DNA from 4 places in the Metabacillus sp. YM-086 genome. Region 4 is predicted to be linked to each of the others. Evidence: riboswitches for the same ligand, from Rfam matches in the RefSeq annotation. Region 4 holds a riboswitch; each other region holds the start of a gene.
The links. A riboswitch is a leader RNA that binds a small molecule or an ion and turns the genes downstream of it on or off. The one in region 4 is predicted to bind S-adenosylmethionine.

Region 1 (4,519 bases), on a different contig from region 4:
TCATATTACCCTTCCAATTACACAATAAAAAAATAGTAAAGAGGATATACACAAATGTTTTATACTTATTATGACTCCCCAATCGGGAGACTTACAATTGTATCGACACTTGGAGAAATTACTCATTTATTTTTAACTATAGAACAATTTAATGAATTTCAAGGTGCAAACAAGCTTGTGGAAGATGGGCAACATCATATCCTTCGTGAAGCAGTAAAACAGCTTCATGAATATTTTTATGGAGGAAGATCAAACTTTGACCTACCATTTGAGATAAAAGGCACTGACTTTCAAAAAAAGATTTGGACTGAGTTACGTCAAATTCCGATTGGACAGGTTTGTAGTTACCAAGACATTGCCGTCAAAATTGGTAACAAGAACGCTGTACGTGCTATTGGGCAAGCAAATAAAGCAAATAAATTGCCAATATTTATCCCATGTCATCGTGTTATAGGGAAGAATCAAAGGCTGACCGGTTATGCTGGAGATAAAAATGAGTTAAAGGCTAAGCTTTTAACTCATGAGAATATTGCATTTAAACACTAACATGGTTATCAAGGGAACAACTAACTACTTGTCACATTTTTTCCTTTGCAACATATTATTTGAGTAAGAGAAAAAAGTTGCGTAAGGTAAAGAAAGGGGCAAGTTATATGTGGAATCAAAGCAAACGTCCAAAAAAAGTTCTCTTTTACACTTCTATACTATCAAAACTTCATATTATTTCAGAAAAGGAAAAAAATATCTTAATTGAAAAACAAAAAGGACCAAAGCTCTAGTGTTAAACTAGGCTTTGGTCCTTATTGTATATAGATGGATTTAATTAGAAATATTAATTGGAGAATAATTTTTTGATCTCTTCCGTATATTCTCCAGTTATTATTCCTTTTTCCGTTATGATACCTGCGATCAAATTATTAGGAGTAACATCAAAAGCAGGGTTAAACACTTTCACATCTTTTGGTGCAACTTGAATGCCGTTAATCTGAGTAACCTCTTCTGGATTGCGTTCCTCAATCGGTATTTGATCTCCGTCAGTAATAGAGGGATCAAATGTAGATAGAGGTGCAGCAACATAAAAAGGAATGTTAAATGATTTTGCTAAAAGTGCTAAATTAAATGTTCCAATTTTATTTGCTGTATCACCGTTTGCAGCAATACGGTCTGCTCCAACAATAATTGCAGTAATGTCCTTGGACTTTATCGTATGTGCTGCCATATTATCAGTTATAAGTGTAACATCAACACCTGCTTGCATAAGCTCCCAAGTAGTTAGACGTGCTCCTTGTAAGACAGGCCTTGTTTCACATGCGTAAACACTTAAGTTAATATTTTTCTCTTTGGCTAAGTAAAAAGGAGCAAGTGCTGTACCATACTTTGCAGTTGCTATGGATCCTGCATTACAAATCGTCATAATTCTGTCTCCATCTTTGAAAACGCTCAATGCATGTTCACCAATTAATTGACAAACCTGTTCATCTTCTTTTTCAATTAAGATGGCTTCTTTAAGGATTGTTGATTTTGCTTCATCTATTGTTTGAACATTTGACACACTTTTCATAAGTCGATCTAGTGCCCAAAATAAGTTTACAGCAGTTGGTCTTGAGCTTGCGAGATAATCATGACTTTTCTGTAAATTTAGATGAAACTCCTCAAATGATTTTGATTGATCCTGCAAAGCTGCTAGAGCTAAACCATATGCAGCAGTTATTCCGATAGCTGGGGCACCTCGAACTTTTAAAGATTGAATAGCTTCCCACACATCTTCAATGTTTCTTAATTCAAGGTATTCCGTTACCTGTGGAATCTTTTGTTGGTTTAATAAAGAGACATAATCTTCCTTCCATATGACGGAACGAGGAATGGCAAAATTTTCGTTTAACATTTTATGAAAAAAACTCCTTTAAAAAAATGTGTTGAACCACTAGTAGAATAGATCAATGTGTTTTAGATTACTGATAAAGCTGTTTGGTTAACAAGGTCTCTAATTTGTTGCGTGTTTTTAATTGTTTTTCTATTTACAATAAGCTCTCTGCCGATTTTTAGGACAATTTGCTTTGTAGAAATTTTCTTTTCATATGGTTCAATTGTGTCAAGGTCAGCTACATGGGCTAGACCGATTGCTCGTCGGATTAATTCGCATCCTGCATATCCAGTAGCTTCTTCAAAGATCTGTTCTAAAACATAATCTAAGTAGCCGTCTAACTTCGTATATATTTCTAAACCATCATTATCCCATGATCTTGAAAATTCTCTTACAAACACATCCCAAGTTGTCTCTAAATGATGGAAAAGAATTTGTTGTTTATTCGTTTCTCGAGATAATGCATTAAAAAGTAAATTCGCAAATACTTGACCAACATCAAAGCCGATAGGACCGAAGTAAGCAAATTCAGGATCAATGATTTTTGTTTCTTGTTCATCTGCAAAAATACTTCCAGTATGCAGGTCACCGTGTAATAGTGCTTCAGCTTTTGTTAGAAAGATCTGTTTAAGTTTAGCAACCTCAACCTTTAATTCATTGTCCTGCCAAATTTGTTCTACATCATCTTGAAGTTCTGGCTCGTAATCGTTTGTTTCATGATCGAAGAAGGGATCAGTAAAAATAAGGTCTTCAGTTATTTTACAAAGATCAGGGTTGATGAATTGTTGAACCAATGATTTTTTATAATGTTGATCCATTCCATAATCAGATGTATAAAACAATGTTTTAGCAAGGAATTCTCCAACATGTTGAGATAATAGTGGTAAATCTTTTCCACTAATAAAGGCTGCTCTAGCAATTTCAAGATGTGATAGATCTTCCATGATTGTTATTGCTAATGATTCGTCTGAATAAAAAACTTTTGGTACATATTGTGGAACAAATTCCGCTTGCTTAAGAAGTGCATTTGTTTCGATTCTGGAACGATCAAGAGTTAGCGGCCAGCTTTCACCAACTACCTTCGCATATGGTAATGCTTGTTTAATAATGATGCTTTCTCCATTTTCTGGATCTTTCACCCTGAAAACTAAGTTTAAATTTCCATCGCCAATTTCATTGCATGTTAGTTGACTATTTTCAGAAAGCAGCTGTAATTTCTTTGCTAAGGCAATTGCTCCATTTTCAGTTAGTGGTTCGTAAATAGGTGATTTTTTATGTGCACACATTTATTTATCCTCCAATTTTTTGTTTTTGGAGGCTTTTCTAAAAAGAAAAGCCTCTTTCCAGATTGAAAGAGGCTTGAAGTCATTGCTTCGCACCTCTCATCTTTCAGAAAGATTTTCTTTCTGATGGAATTAGCACCGTGCCCAACTGGAAGTCCCAGGTATTATTTCATTTTAAGATGAAATATGGTCGGTTGCTGCGGCGTCATTGGGCCAAGTCCCTCTGCCAACTCTTGATAAGAGATTTTTTATTTAAAACATAAGTATATGTTTAGCATATTAAGTATTCGAAAAATTAATGCTTTTCTAGAAAAATATATCGCTTGATTAGGATATTACCAATGTTACTTTATCTTTGTCAATATATTATTGGGAATTGCCTAAATATTTGTGAAGTTTCTTATTGATAAAATTGTGGTAGGCGGTCATCAAAGATTGGGATTTGACTGCGTACCTTTTTGACAACTTCAGCGTCTATTTCGGCTGAGATCATTCCGGCTTTTTCGTTAGCTTCAGCTACTATCTCTCCCCATGGATCAATGATGAGAGAATGTCCTGCAAATTCATTATTTGGATCAGACCCAGCACGGTTACATGCAACAACATAACATTGATTTTCAATGGCTCTGCTTAGCAGTAGTGTTTTCCAATGATGAAGTCTTGGCATAGGCCACTCAGCAACAACAAATAATACTTCTGCACCTTTTGTTGTATGAGCGCGTATCCATTCCGGGAAACGGATATCGTAGCAAATGACTCCTGCACTTTTCAGTCCACCTATTTCAAATAACCCTTTTTCAGTTCCCGAAACTAAAAAATGATGTTCATCCATGAGTTTAAATAAGTGAAGCTTGCTATATTCATGGATAAACTCTCCGTTATTGTCCACAATATACATCGTATTTGTCACGCTATCTTTGCTTTTTTTTGCAATAGAGCCACCAACAAAGTGAACATTATACTTTTTTGCTAAGTTACTTAGGAATGTTTTTGTTCTCTCGCCATCATGATCAGCTATTTCATCAAGGCGAGTTAAATCATAGCCAGTTGTCCAAAGCTCAGGAAGGACAATGATGTTCGGTTTCTCTTGTTCGACTGCTAATGCCACTTTTTCTTCTACTTGCTCATAATTAAAATCAGGATCACCAAATTTAATATCAAGTTGAATACATGCAATGATAGGTTTCATTTTTTCAGTCACACCTTCATTTATAAATTTTTACTTTACAAGTTGCTTCTAACAATATATGATTTGTGACTAGAATTTCAAGAATTTTTTGAGTAGGTGTAGAAAATGAAAGTTTTTGAGCAATCCCATTTATTAAATACATTACCCAAGCAATTTTTTGCCAGTCTTGTTGCAAAAGTAAAT
Region 2 (4,519 bases), on a different contig from region 4:
GAAGATTCCTTCCAGTTACTTACAAAAAGAAAACATGAGCTAATGAATATGTAAATGCAAAAAGCGTAGAATCTTTAGTTCTACGCTTTTTCACTATTATTTATTTAATTCTTGTTCTTCTTGGTATGGATGAGCTACCCATCCCTCTGTTTCAATAAACAAGCGAACTGCTACAACTTGACGGTCTTCCATTAATGTAAAGAAATGAGGGTTACCCTCTGGTACCGAAATAACATCCCCAGCTTCTAATTCTACATCGAAGTAACCAACTTGCTCATCGCCTTTAATAATGAAAATACCGTGACCTGCAGTAATAGCACGTACTTCATCTTCAGTGTGTGTATGAACATTTTCGAATTTTTTTAATAAATCTTCAAGATTTGGTGTAGCATCTGATAACGCTACGATGTCCCAAGTCTTATATCCTCTTCTTTCAGCTAAATCTTCAATTTCAGATTTGTATGCTGCTAAAATTTCAGATTTTTCTTCATCGCTAAGAACAAATTTTTCAATTAAGTGTGAAGGAAGTTTGCTCATATCCCAATGCTCATAAAGAACACCTTGTTTCTCTAAAAAATTTGAAACCTGTTCTTGACCTTCAATTACTTCATTTGTATTTCTAACTTTAATTACTGCCATGATCTTTCTCCTCCGTTATATAGTATGTTTTATATAATTTTTTCCTTCCTATTGTCATTAAGTCAAAACTGATTTTAATGATAATAGCTTCAGATGATAGGAAAATAAAAATTCACTTGCTTCTAAATATTTCTTCGCTTCTAATGCATCTCTTCCCCATGCGGTTATTCCATGATTTCTAATAAGAACAGCCCCCGCATCTTCTTTTACAAACTCACTAAAGTTTTCCGCTAAAGTTGGAATATGTGCATAGTTATAGATGATTGGGATTGTAAATTCAGCATCCTCTTCCCATAAGCCATATGCTTTAATAATTTCCTGTCCTCTAAATGTAATCTTTCCTTTATCACCGTAGAGCTCTGATATAACATTATTGTCAACTGTATGAACGTGAAGGCTGCACCCAGCTTTTGTTTTATTAAAAATCTCTACATGTAATAATGTTTCTGCAGAAGGCTTTAAGTGAGTATCCTCAACCGGCTTTCCTTCTCCATTAACTAGTAAAAAGTCCTCATCTGTTTCCTTCGTCTTATCTTTACCACTTGCTGTTACAAGGAACTCGATAGGTTCATCGCTCACTTTTATCGCAAGATTCCCACTTGTACCTGGAAACCAATCTCGTTTTGCTAACACCCTCTTTATGTCAGCTAATTCTTCCCACCTTTGGTTGAAAACGGTCATGCCTTCACCTCCTCTAGCTTTTCTAAAATATTAATCACATCATAAAAAGTTGTAAAGGGCTGATGTGGCAAATGAAGGTCCTGACATTTTTCTAATAGCAAATCTCTTGCTATTACATAATCTGCTAGTTTTGCAGCTTGAAGATCCGTTATTGAATCTCCTATTACAATTTTTTCTTGAGTAGACTTTGTTAGCTTGCGGATAAGTGACGGCTTACAGCAACCGCAATCATTCGAACAAGAATCATCACAACTAAAAGGCCATTCTATTTGAATGTTTTCATTACTAAAATTCGCCCTATTACAATATATTTGTTCTTCTTCAATTAACCCTTGAAGTAATGGATAAACAAAAAAATCAATTCCTCCACTAACAATAAAAAGAGGGATATTGTTCTTTTTTGTATATTGAACAAATTCCTTAAATCCAGAACGTATTTGCGCATGATTTAAAATGTAGTTCACAATTTCGTCCTTAGAAGAAGATGGTAGTAATTGAAACATTTTCCCAACACCCTCTTGAATAGAGATTCTTTGTGATAATACATCATTTTTTAAAGCATCCCATTCTGGTGGAGCAAATCTTTTCATAATTGCAATAATATTATCAGTCTCTGTAATCGTCCCATCAAAATCACATATAATTACTCGATCACTCATTTACTCACCTCTTTGACACCCCAAAGATCTATGGCAAGTTTGAGATCTTCATGTACGTTCGCTGCTTCTTTTAAAGAAGTGCCTGCTAGAGTTGCGTCAATTGCTGATCGGAATGCTTGTCCACCGCCAATTGCTCCATTTGGATGACCATGAACACCACCACCAGCATTTATTATTGAATCTATACCGAAATCATTCATAAGCAACGGAACTAAACCTGGATGAATTCCTGCAGAAGGAACTGGAAACGATTGCTTAAAGGATTCTTTCTTCAGACAATTTTCTGCAATACCTAAGGCTTCTTTTCGATCTAATGCTACACTTCCATACGGAGAAGGGAATAAAGAGAAATCAGCACCAGATATTCGTAATAGCTTACCTAGTAAAAGTGAACTTGAAAATCCATATAAGCTGGATGCAGTAGAAGCTCCGCTCACAGCAGGGTGAGCCATAATAGGCACCGTTACATCCGGATCCTCTGCTAAGCTTTGTAGTACATCTAACCCGTATGCAAATACGTTAAACAACAAAACATTTGCACCAAGCTCTGAAGCTTTTTTAGCTTTATCTTTAAGATCAAATGTTTTACCAGACAAATTCACAGCATATAAAGCTTTATGTCCAGTTTCTTGAAACACCTGGTTTAATACCGCTTTACCAGCAAGAATTCGCTCCTCGAATGGAGTTAATGGATTATCAAACAGAATTTCATCGTCTTTTACTAAATCAACCCCACCCAATACTTGCTGTCTTAACTGATCTTTTAAATATTGTAAGTCACGACCAATTACACCCTTAAAAATACTCATTAATAAAGGGCGATTATAAACACCGACTAATTCCCGAATTCCTTGTACACCAAATTTCGGCCCCGGAAACGCTGCTTTCACAACTTCCGAGAACTCTAAATCAAGTAATTTTACTTCACCGTCTAGAGATAGCTTTCCGAAAACAGTTGTTAATATGGCGGGGAGATCATGAAAATAATTTATACTCGGATAAGCAATTTTAATTATTCCTTTAGTTACGATTTTTCCTAAAAATTGATTTGTTTTGTCACAAGATTCTAGCTGACTGACCTCTAGAACACGACCTTTATGAGCTTTAAGTTGCTCCTGTTCAAGTAATGGAAGATCTGTCCAGGAACCAACCGTTAATCCTAAAGCAATTCCTTCTGCTTTTTTATGTAAATCTCCTTTAGCATCGTGTACAAGATATGTAGCAATGACTTCACTCACTTAAAACCCTACTTTCTATATATCACGTTTTCTGAATCTTTCTATTTATCGTACTAATTCTATCATCTTTATTTAGTTTATGCATAACATTCCTTTTCTATTTTTTCTGTTTTTTTAAATAAAAAAAACCTCTTTGATAGATCAAAGAGGTTACTAAATGCATAAGTAATAAGCAATCTCCTTATCTATCAGCGAATGCTGCAAGAATTAGCACCGTGCTTAACCTAAGTTAAGTCGGTTGCCGGGCTTCATTGGGCTAGTCCCTCCACCTGCTCTTGATAAGAACGAAACGTTCATTTTTGAAATTAATATGGATTATGCCAGATCTCACTTCTACTGTCAAGAGGAAAAAATTAAGGCGTAATGTCTTAAAAAAGATTAAGGGCCTTAATTCTATCGGCAGCTTCTCTAAGCCGGTCCTCGGATGTTAATAAACCAACTCTAACGTATCCCTCACCATATTCACCAAAGCCTACTCCTGGTGCTACAACGACGTGTGCATGCTGAAGTAGAAAATCAGAAAACTCCTCAGAAGAATCAAATTGTTTTGGAACTGGCAACCAAGCAAAAAACGATCCTGACGGTGCCGTAACATCCCAACCGATCTCACGAACAGCTGTAATGAGAGCATTTCTACGTGATTCGTAACGTGCATTTAGTTCTTCAACACATGTTTGCGGACTAAGTAACGCATGTGCAGCTGCTTCTTGAATAGCACTAAATACACTTACATACATATGATCTTGCAATAAATTTATAGCTTTAATCACTGAAGGATTTCCAACAGCAAAACCAATTCTCCAACCAGCCATATTAAAGGTTTTGGAAAAGGTATAAATTTCGATACCGATATCTTTAGCACCAGTTGTTTGTAAAAAGCTAATTGGCTTTTTTCCATCAAAGCCAATTGCTCCATATGCAAAATCATGAACCACACAGATGTTATTTTCTTTTGCGAATGAAACTGTTTCCTCAAAGAAACTTTCGTTTGCCGTAGCACCAGTAGGATTATTAGGATAATTCAAAAACATTAGCTTCGCCTTTTCTACAGCGTCTTTAGATAAGCTCTTGTAATCCGGTAGGAACTGATTTTCGCTTAATAAAGGCATCACTTCCATTTTGGCACGTGCCAATTCTACTCCTGACCAATAATCCGGGTATCCAGGATCAGGTACAAGCACAACATCATCCGGATTTAACAAGCATTGAGGAACCTCAACTAACCCAGCCTTTCCTCCGAATAGAATCGCTACTTCACTAGCAGGATCTACCTCCACTCCGTACTCTCTTCTGTAAAAGGTT
Region 3 (4,519 bases), on a different contig from region 4:
AGTGTAGACTATGTCTGAATTTTACGAAGGAAAAATGTTTATTTTAGAATCCTCTTGTTTTTATAATGATAACAGGTATAAAAATAAGGAGATTAGTAGAATGGCATTATCTAAAGAGGATTGGAAAGTCATTAATTTTTTTACATATGAAAGAGTTTTAATTGATTATACAGCCAGAACAATTTCTAGGAGAGAAGATTATAAATTAGAAGAATTAGATACAAAATATCTTGTTGAATTAATAAAGGGAATCGGAGAGTATATACAGAAAACCTCAGATGGAATTAGAAGCTCTGAAAATACGAAACTCCTTATTGATAGTGGCATTTTTGACTATTTAGCAACAAAAGTAACATTTGAATCAGAAATTAATAAACGCTTAAGACACTTGCAGGTATCAAATGTATATAATTGAGTTAATTTCAATTATGACTCTTAAGTCAAAAAACGAACATCTTTCTTCATTTTGAACATGTTAATAAAAAATAATACACGGATAAGAACATTATTAAATGTGAAATTTATACGTTTTTTGGTAACAAATGATACATTATGAAATTGATCCAATTGATTTTTTATAATAACTATTAGAAATATTCAATTAATGATTGACATCTATCCTGTAGAGTATTAAAGTATATTTATTGTTTATTTTACTTAATCGCATAAAAAGATCTCTTATCAAGAGTGGCAGAGGGACTGGCCCGATGACGCCCGGCAACCGTTCAATTAGAATTGGTGCTAAATCCTGCAAAGCTTTTAAAGCTTTGAAAGATAAGAGAGGAGACTCCTAAAATTGTGGTGAAACCTCTCTATCTTTAGAGAGGTTTTTTTGTTGCCTAGTATTACTAGACATAATTAAAAAGTTTTATAGAAAATAAGGGGGCAATGCAACGATGAAAAACAGATTTTTTAATGCAGCATTTCTTTTGACTATTGTGCTGACGTTACTTGTGACAGGTTGTTCTTCAAATAATGGAGAAACAGCTGAATCAACTCAAGCTAAAGGAAATCCAGAAGTATCATTAGATAATGTACCTGAACGTTTTGCAAATGGTGAAGGTGCTAAAATCAAAGTTATCCGTAAAATCGGTGGAGATGATCATACAGCTCAATTTTTAGCAGGAGCTAAAGAAGAAGGAGAAGCGTTAGGATTTACAGTTGATGTATTTACCGCAAACGGTGATACAGCTAAATTCCATGATGCTATTGCCCAGGGCTTAGAGGAAGACTATGACGGTTTTATCATTTCACATGGAGATGATGAAGCAACTGTTGATGCTGTTCAAAAGCTTGTTGATGCAGGAAAAAGTGTTGTTACATTTGATTCAAATGAAGGGTTAGCTGAAATTGGAGGGGTAACATTAACTTCACAAGATGATGAGGCGTTAGCAAAGCTCGCGTTAGATCAATTAGTTCAAGATACAAACGGGGAAGCAAACATTGTTTATCTATGGGTTGACGGATTCCCACCAATGGTGAGAAGAAACGCAGTATACCAAGATATTCTTGCTAACAATTCAGGTATTAAAGAAGTTGAACGCTTTGGAGTTGCAGCAGCAGATACATCTGTTCAAACACAAAATGCTGTGGCGGCAATGTTGAACAAACATCCAAAAGGTGAAATTGATGCGATTTTTGCAACATGGGATGCTTTTGCAATAGGTGCAGCGCGTGCGATTAAAGAAGCTGGAAGAGATGAAATTAAGATTTATGGAATTGATGTTTCAAATGCAGATCTTCAAGAAATGCAAAATGAAGAAAGTTCTTGGAAGTACACAGCAGCTGTTGATCCGAAGTTAATTGGTGCAGTTGATATGAGATTGTTAGCGAAAAAGCTTGCGGGAGAAGAAACACCAGAAGCGTATAATCTTGAAGCTTCTCTTATTTCACAGGAAGCATTGTTACAGTCAAGTGAGCCAATTAATATGGTGAATCTGGCAGATACTGTGGAAGGCTGGGGCCAATCTACTGCATTTGAAGAAGAGTGGATGAAAACGTTAAAAGAATATTATAAGAAATAATGCTTTAGACTTAACGAACACTCTCTAAGGTTATGAGAGTGTTCGTTTTCCTCTGATTACCTCACATACATTAAATCCCATAGAAGTGTAAATTAGTAGAAAGGAGGCAAATTGATGAATCACTCAGTATTAGAAATGAAAAAAATTTCAATAGAATTTCCTGGTGTAAAAGCATTAGATGAGGTTGACTTTATTATGAAAAGTGGAACTACACATGCTTTAATTGGTGCGAACGGTGCTGGAAAATCAACACTAATGAAGGTGCTATCAGGTGCTTATACTCACTATACCGGGGAAATCTCAGTTGACCAGACCAAAACGATCATCAAGTCACCTAAAGATGCACAAAAAAATGGTATACAAATTGTCCATCAAGAAGTCGACACTGCCCTTATTCCTTATTTAACAGTTGGAGAAAATATTATGCTTACAAAGACTGTGAATGAAATGGGAAAGAGACAATTTATTAAATGGAAAAAGCTGCATGAGCATGCAACAACTATATTAAACAGCTTGAATATAAAAGTATCTTCCACGAAACTTGTTAGTGAATTAACTTTGGCTGAGAAGCAAATGGTTCTAATTGCAAGAACAGTTTCTTCGGATTGCAAATTTTTAATTTTAGATGAACCAACTGCACCATTAAGTCACTCTGAAACAGTGGAATTGTTCCGTATTGTTCGTGAACTAAAAGAAAAGAATGTTGGGATTATCTTTATATCACATCGTCTTCCTGAAATTTTTGAAATATGTGATGACATTACAATTATGAGAAACGGAAAACTTGTAACTCACGAAAAGATAAGTGAAACAACACCTAATCGAGTAGTGGAAAGCATGCTAGGAAAAGAGTTAGAGGAGCAATTTCCTCAAAAAGCAATTCATCCGGGAGATTTGCTTTTTGAAGTAAATAATTTAAGTGATTCTGAAAAGTTGAATTCTGTTTCATTACAGATTTGTCATGGTGAGATTGTAGGGATTGCAGGTCTTGTAGGTGCGGGGAAGACAGAATTGTGCAAGGCATTATTTGGAGAGACAAAAGTGAAATCTGGTGAGTTAAAACTTAAAGGAAAGAAATTGTCAATTTCCAACCCATACCAAGCTGTAAAGTCTGGGATTGCCTTAGTACCAGAGGAAAGGCGAAAAGAAGGGATTCTTGTTCAAGAATCTGTAGTGACCAATTTAACTGCAGCGAATCTAGGAGCATTTACCAAGCCTTTTAGCTTTTTGAATCGAAAAGCAGAAAAGCAAAAGGCGGTTGAGTTAATAAAAAGTTTAGGGATTAAAACACCTTCAGAGGAAACGAAAGTGCAAAATTTATCTGGAGGTAATCAACAAAAAATCGCAATAGGTAAATGGCTGATAACCGATGCGGATGTCTATATTTTTGATGAACCAACTAAGGGTGTTGATGTTGGTGCTAAAAAAGATATTTTTGACCTGATCAGTGAGCTTGCGAGTAGAGGGAAAGCAATTATTTATGCATCTTCTGAATTGGCTGAGATTATAGGTATTACAAACAGATTATACGTCCTATATGATGGTCAAATCGCTAAGGAATTAGAAACAGATGCAACGAATGAAGAAGAACTATTATATTATTCAACAGGAGGCAACTAGGATGGCAGATGTAAATCCTGTACAATCAACCAATTCAAAGAAATCATTTGATCTTTTTCAATTTTTATATAAGTATGGAACCATTTTAACAATATTTATTTTAATAGCTGTTTTTGCTGCATCTAACCCAGCATTTATTCAAGGAAATAACATAATTAATATCTTAAGGTCCATATCCATTGTGACAATCATTGCTATTGGTATCACGATTTCTCTTTCTGTCAATGGGTTTGATTTATCTGTGGGATCTGTTGCTTCTTTATCAAATGCAATAGTTATTTCAATGTTTGTTTGGTTTTCGCAGAACACAGTTATTGCCATACTTTCTGCTATTATTGCATCATTATTAGTTGGTGTTTTAAACTCATTTATTATCGTAAAAATCAAGGTGCCAGATATGTTACTTACGCTGGCCACTATGTTTATTATTCAAGGTATTGCACTAACGTATACAAAAGGTGCGACTGTGTCGCAAAACATGGTTATGCCTGATGGGACCTTTGCTACAGGTATGATCAGTCCTGTTTTTGAAAAGATTGGACAAGTACCATGGATTATTATCATCATGGTCATTGTAGTTGTTGTGGTACATGTTTTTCTTACCTATACAAAACATGGCCGCTATATGTATGTGATTGGCGGAAATATTGAAGCTGCGAGATTGTCAGGAATACCTGTTAACAAATATAAAGTTGTAGCCTATCTTCTTTCAGCTCTTTTTGCAGCAATAGGTGGTATTGTTTTGGCTTCAAGGGTCATGACTGCTGAAATAAATGCTGGTGCTCCCTACTTAATGGACTCTGTTGCGGCAGCATTTATCGGATTCTCCGTTTTAGGAGCAGGAAAGCCAAATGCATTTGGAACATTTGTCGGAG
Region 4 (4,519 bases):
AAAAAGGTTGAAAATGCTTCTGGTGGCACTGTTCGTCAAAAAGCTGAATTGGTTTCAGGAATTGATAAAGATAACGCAAAGAAAATTAATACCATTATTAAAAACACTGGTCTTAAAGTAAAATCTCAAATTCAAGACGACCAAATCCGTGTAACCGGAAAAAGCCGTGATGAGCTTCAGCAAATTATTGCAGCAATCAAAGGTGCTGATTTACCAATTGATGTTCAATTCATCAACTACCGCTAATTAACCGCATAGTTACATATTATAAGTCAGGCCACCAACAACAGCCTGACTTTTCTACTATTATACGCATATTCCCACGATCTCATCATATGCTCTAACTGTCATCGTCTGGAAACACTCACCAAAACTTCCATCTAAAAAAAGCATCACAGACTATTAATTTTAGACAAATCATCATTTTACTATTGATATTTTTCGCAATATTAGATAAATTAGTTGTAATCCTTTTAATACGTTAAAGTTATTAAGAAAATTTCATATCTTATCAAGAGAAGCTGAGGGACTGGCCCGATGAAGCTTCAGCAACCGGTCCATAACGAGTGAAGTCTGGTTTACTTGATTGACTAAATTTAGAACATAACCCTAAGTCATTTTCTTTTAGCACAGAAAAATAAATAAAAATGACTCGAATAAAGCGCTTTTGTTTGTTCGAAGCATTTTTATTTATTTTTCCAAGGCTTGCCAAGCAAGCCGCTGCAAGCGAAAGCTTGCCGTGCTAAAAGAAAACATCCAACACAAAGTTAGAGCTTCTAATCTATGATAGTCTCTATCAAAAACCGTCAATCAAATTCTAAAACCACCCACCAAGACTTCTGCGAGTGCCAAGGTGCTAATTCCAGCAAGCATATTCAACATGCTTGGAAGATAAGGGAAGCTTATGATTATACAGCCTTCTCAACAAGAAGGCTTTTTTTATTAGTATAAATATGATCAATACTCAACTAGATCGGGGGCTCTTATTTATGAATTTTTTAGAAGATTTAAAAAGTAAAATTTTAATTGCTGACGGTGCAATGGGAACAATGCTTTACTCTCACGGAGTAGATCGCTGCTTTGAAGAATTAAACCTTTCTAAGCCTGAAGATGTGCTTGCTGTACACCAAGCCTATATTGAGGCAGGCGCTAACCTCATCCAAACGAATACATATGGGGCAAACGATATCAAATTGTCTCGTTACGGGTTAGAGGACGACATTAGACAAATCAATAAAAAAGCGATAGAAATTGCAAAAAAAGCTGCAAAAGAGTCAACCTATGTTTTTGGAACAATCGGAGGAATCCGTACCTTTAAAAAGAGTGCTCATAGTATTGAAGAAATTAAACGTAATTTTAGAGAGCAACTCTATCTTTTGCTAAATGAAGATGTGGACGGTCTACTACTCGAAACATTCTATGACTTAGAAGAAATGAAAACTGTTCTTTCAATTGCTCGAAAAGAAACAAATAAACCGATCATTGCAAATGTATCACTCCATGAAGCTGGTGTATTACAGGACGGTACTTCATTAACAGACGGATTTTCTATCTTAGAAGAACTCGGAGCAAACGTAATTGGCTTAAACTGCCGTTTAGGTCCACATCACATGATTCAATCTCTAGAAGAAGTACCTATTCCTGAGAAGGCTTTTCTATCTGTTTTTCCTAATAGCAGCTTACCTGCATTAAATGAGGGTCGTCTTGTCTATGAATCTGATGAAACTTACTTTAAGGAAAGCGCCCTAAAATTTAGAGAACAAGGTGTTAGATTAATAGGCGGGTGCTGTGGTACAACACCAAACCATATTAAAGCAATGGCTGAGGCAATAGCTAATTTAGCCCCTGTACAAACAAAGCAAGTAAAAGTCGCGAAAAAATCGGCAATTGAAGTTCAAGATCAAAAGGTAAACTCCCTCCCACCACTTGAGGAGATTGTGAGAGAAAAGCGCTCGGTTATTGTTGAGCTTGATCCTCCTAAAAAGCTTGGAATGGATAAATTTTTAGAAGGAGCACAAGCACTGCATGATGCAGGAATTGATGCATTAACACTAGCCGATAATTCATTAGCATCCCCTCGTATTAGTAATCTAGCAGCAGGGATTCTAGCAAAAGAAAAAACAGGTGCAAGAACACTAATTCATATTACTTGTCGTGACCGCAATTTAATTGGCTTACAATCTCATTTAATGGGGTTACATTCACTTGGTATGAGTGATGTATTAGCTATCACTGGAGATCCATCTAAAATTGGCGATTTCCCGGGAGCTACATCTGTTTATGATGTTTCATCATTTGATTTAATCAGCTTAATTAAACAATTTAACGAGGGTGTATCTTATTCAGGGAAGCCACTTGGTCAGAAAACAAATTTCTCTGTAGCAGCTGCTTTTAACCCTAACGTACGTCATCTTGATAAGGCTGTTTTAAGACTTGAAAAGAAAATTGCTCATGGTGCGGATTACTTTATTTCACAGCCTTTATACTCAAGTCAACAAATTATCGATGTTTATAATGAAACCAGAAATTTACAAGCTCCAATTTATATCGGCATTATGCCATTAACATCTAGCCGTAATGCAGAATTCATTCACAATGAAATTCCAGGCATTAAGCTTTCTGATTCTATTCGCGAAAAAATGGCGAATGCTGGAAATGACAAGGAAAAGGCTCGTCAAGAAGGCCTGGCCATTGCGAAGGATTTAATTGATACAGCATTTGACTTATTTAATGGAATTTATTTAATTACCCCATTTTTACAATATGACCTGACAGTGGAGTTAACAAATTACATCCATGAAAAGGAAAAACAGCGAGCTGAAAGGAAGATTACCCATGTCTAGCATAAAAAAAGAACTGGAAAAACGAATACTTGTACTCGATGGCGCTATGGGTACAATGATTCAAGCTGCAAACCTAACAGCTGAAGACTTTGGTGGCGAAGAATATGATGGATGTAATGAATACTTAACACTCACTTCGCCTAAAACAATTCAAGACATTCATGAAGCCTATTTAGAAGCAGGCTCAGACATTATCTCAACAAATACGTTCGGTGCTACAAGCCTTGTTCTAGACGAATATGACCTTGGTCATCTAGCATTAGAAGTTAACATTGAATCTGCAAAAATCGCAAAACGTGCTGCTGAGAAATTTTCAACAGCTGAAAAACCACGATATGTTGCAGGAGCAATGGGACCTACAACAAAAACTCTATCTGTTACCGGTGGAACAACGTTTGATACATTAGTAGAAAATTATGAAGAACAAGCAAGAGGGTTAATTCTAGGAGGAGCTGATTTGCTTCTTCTAGAAACAAGTCAAGATATGCTAAACGTAAAAGCAGGTTTCCTTGGCATTCAACAAGCGTTTGTAAACACTGGTAAAGAAATACCTCTTATGGTCTCGGGAACAATTGAACCTATGGGTACTACCTTAGCAGGACAGGATATTGAAGCCTTTTATGTTTCTCTTGAGCATATGAAACCAATTTCAGTTGGATTAAACTGTGCGACAGGTCCAGAATTTATGACAGACCATATCCGTACATTATCAGGCTTAGCAAACACTGCAGTTAGCTGTTATCCAAATGCAGGATTACCTGATGAAGAAGGAAACTATCATGAATCACCAGAATCATTAGCAAAGAAATTAGTTGCTTTTGCAGAGCAAGGCTGGCTTAACCTTGTTGGTGGTTGCTGTGGAACTACTCCTGATCATATTCGTGCTATTACTGAAGCTGTTTCAACAGTCTCCCCTCGTAAAATGGAAGAGATTTCAAACGGTCACACCGTTTCTGGTATTGACGCCCTTATTTATGAAGAAGGAATGCGTCCCCTATTTGTTGGTGAACGGACAAACGTTATTGGTTCAAGAAAATTCAAACGCCTTATTGCTGAAGGTAAGATTGAAGAAGCATCGGAAATTGCTAGAGCACAAGTGAAAAATGGTGCACATGTAATTGATATCTGTTTAGCTGACCCTGACAGAGACGAGCTAGAAGATATGGAAGTATTCATCCCAGAGGTTGTGAAGAAGGTTAAAGCTCCTCTTGTTATTGACTCAACAGATGAAAAAGTTATTGAAATAGCATTAAAATATTCGCAAGGAAAAGCCATCATTAACTCAATTAACCTTGAAGATGGTGAAGAACGATTTGATGCAATCGTCCCTCTTGTCAAAAAGTACGGTGGTTCATTAGTTGTTGGAACAATTGATGAAGTTGGAATGGCATTAACAGCTGAAAAGAAACTCGAGGTAGCTATCCGCTCTCATGATCTTTTAGTGAAAAAGCATGGACTAAAAGCCAGTGACTTAATTTTTGATCCGCTCGTCTTCCCAGTTGGAACTGGTGATGAGCAGTACATTGGTTCTGCTAATGAAACAGTTCGCGGTATTCAGCTCATTAAAGAAAAATTACCTGAATGCTTAACAATCCTTGGAGTAAGTAACGTTTCCTTTGGTCTTCCTCCTGTCGGTCGTGAAGTATTAAATGCTGTTTATCTCTATCACTGTACAC

Region 1: it holds a riboswitch for S-adenosylmethionine, as region 4 does, so the genes downstream of both, mtnK (S-methyl-5-thioribose kinase) here and ACEWK1_RS06420 (bifunctional homocysteine S-methyltransferase/methylenetetrahydrofolate reductase) in region 4, are expected to answer to the same signal.
Region 2: it holds a riboswitch for S-adenosylmethionine, as region 4 does, so the genes downstream of both, mtnW (2,3-diketo-5-methylthiopentyl-1-phosphate enolase) here and ACEWK1_RS06420 (bifunctional homocysteine S-methyltransferase/methylenetetrahydrofolate reductase) in region 4, are expected to answer to the same signal.
Region 3: it holds a riboswitch for S-adenosylmethionine, as region 4 does, so the genes downstream of both, ACEWK1_RS25700 (sugar ABC transporter substrate-binding protein) here and ACEWK1_RS06420 (bifunctional homocysteine S-methyltransferase/methylenetetrahydrofolate reductase) in region 4, are expected to answer to the same signal.

Annotation. Positions count from the first base shown of each region.
Region 1 is NZ_JBLUOI010000002.1:47,796-52,314, forward strand. Features, by position in the region: gene ACEWK1_RS01130 (PAS domain-containing sensor histidine kinase) at 1-28, shown strand, start outside; gene ACEWK1_RS01135 (methylated-DNA--[protein]-cysteine S-methyltransferase) at 55-546, shown strand; gene mtnA (S-methyl-5-thioribose-1-phosphate isomerase) at 833-1,885, opposite strand; gene mtnK (S-methyl-5-thioribose kinase) at 1,948-3,150, opposite strand; SAM riboswitch class I at 3,244-3,390, opposite strand; gene ACEWK1_RS01150 (carbon-nitrogen family hydrolase) at 3,548-4,336, opposite strand; gene ACEWK1_RS01155 (pyridoxal phosphate-dependent aminotransferase) at 4,442-4,519, shown strand, end outside.
Region 2 is NZ_JBLUOI010000002.1:52,479-56,997, reverse strand. Features, by position in the region: partial or broken gene abc-f (ribosomal protection-like ABC-F family protein) at 1-54, shown strand, start outside; gene ACEWK1_RS01175 (1,2-dihydroxy-3-keto-5-methylthiopentene dioxygenase) at 97-639, opposite strand; gene ACEWK1_RS01170 (methylthioribulose 1-phosphate dehydratase) at 697-1,320, opposite strand; gene ACEWK1_RS01165 (2-hydroxy-3-keto-5-methylthiopentenyl-1-phosphate phosphatase) at 1,317-1,979, opposite strand; gene mtnW (2,3-diketo-5-methylthiopentyl-1-phosphate enolase) at 1,976-3,217, opposite strand; SAM riboswitch class I at 3,396-3,502, opposite strand; gene ACEWK1_RS01155 (pyridoxal phosphate-dependent aminotransferase) at 3,586-4,519, opposite strand, start outside.
Region 3 is NZ_JBLUOI010000112.1:7,370-11,888, reverse strand. Features, by position in the region: gene ACEWK1_RS25705 (hypothetical protein) at 101-415, shown strand; SAM riboswitch class I at 676-781, shown strand; gene ACEWK1_RS25700 (sugar ABC transporter substrate-binding protein) at 897-2,024, shown strand; gene ACEWK1_RS25695 (sugar ABC transporter ATP-binding protein) at 2,139-3,644, shown strand; gene ACEWK1_RS25690 (ABC transporter permease) at 3,646-4,519, shown strand, end outside.
Region 4 is NZ_JBLUOI010000009.1:107,978-112,496, forward strand. Features, by position in the region: gene ACEWK1_RS06415 (YajQ family cyclic di-GMP-binding protein) at 1-246, shown strand, start outside; SAM riboswitch class I at 506-648, shown strand; gene ACEWK1_RS06420 (bifunctional homocysteine S-methyltransferase/methylenetetrahydrofolate reductase) at 990-2,843, shown strand; gene metH (methionine synthase) at 2,836-4,519, shown strand, end outside.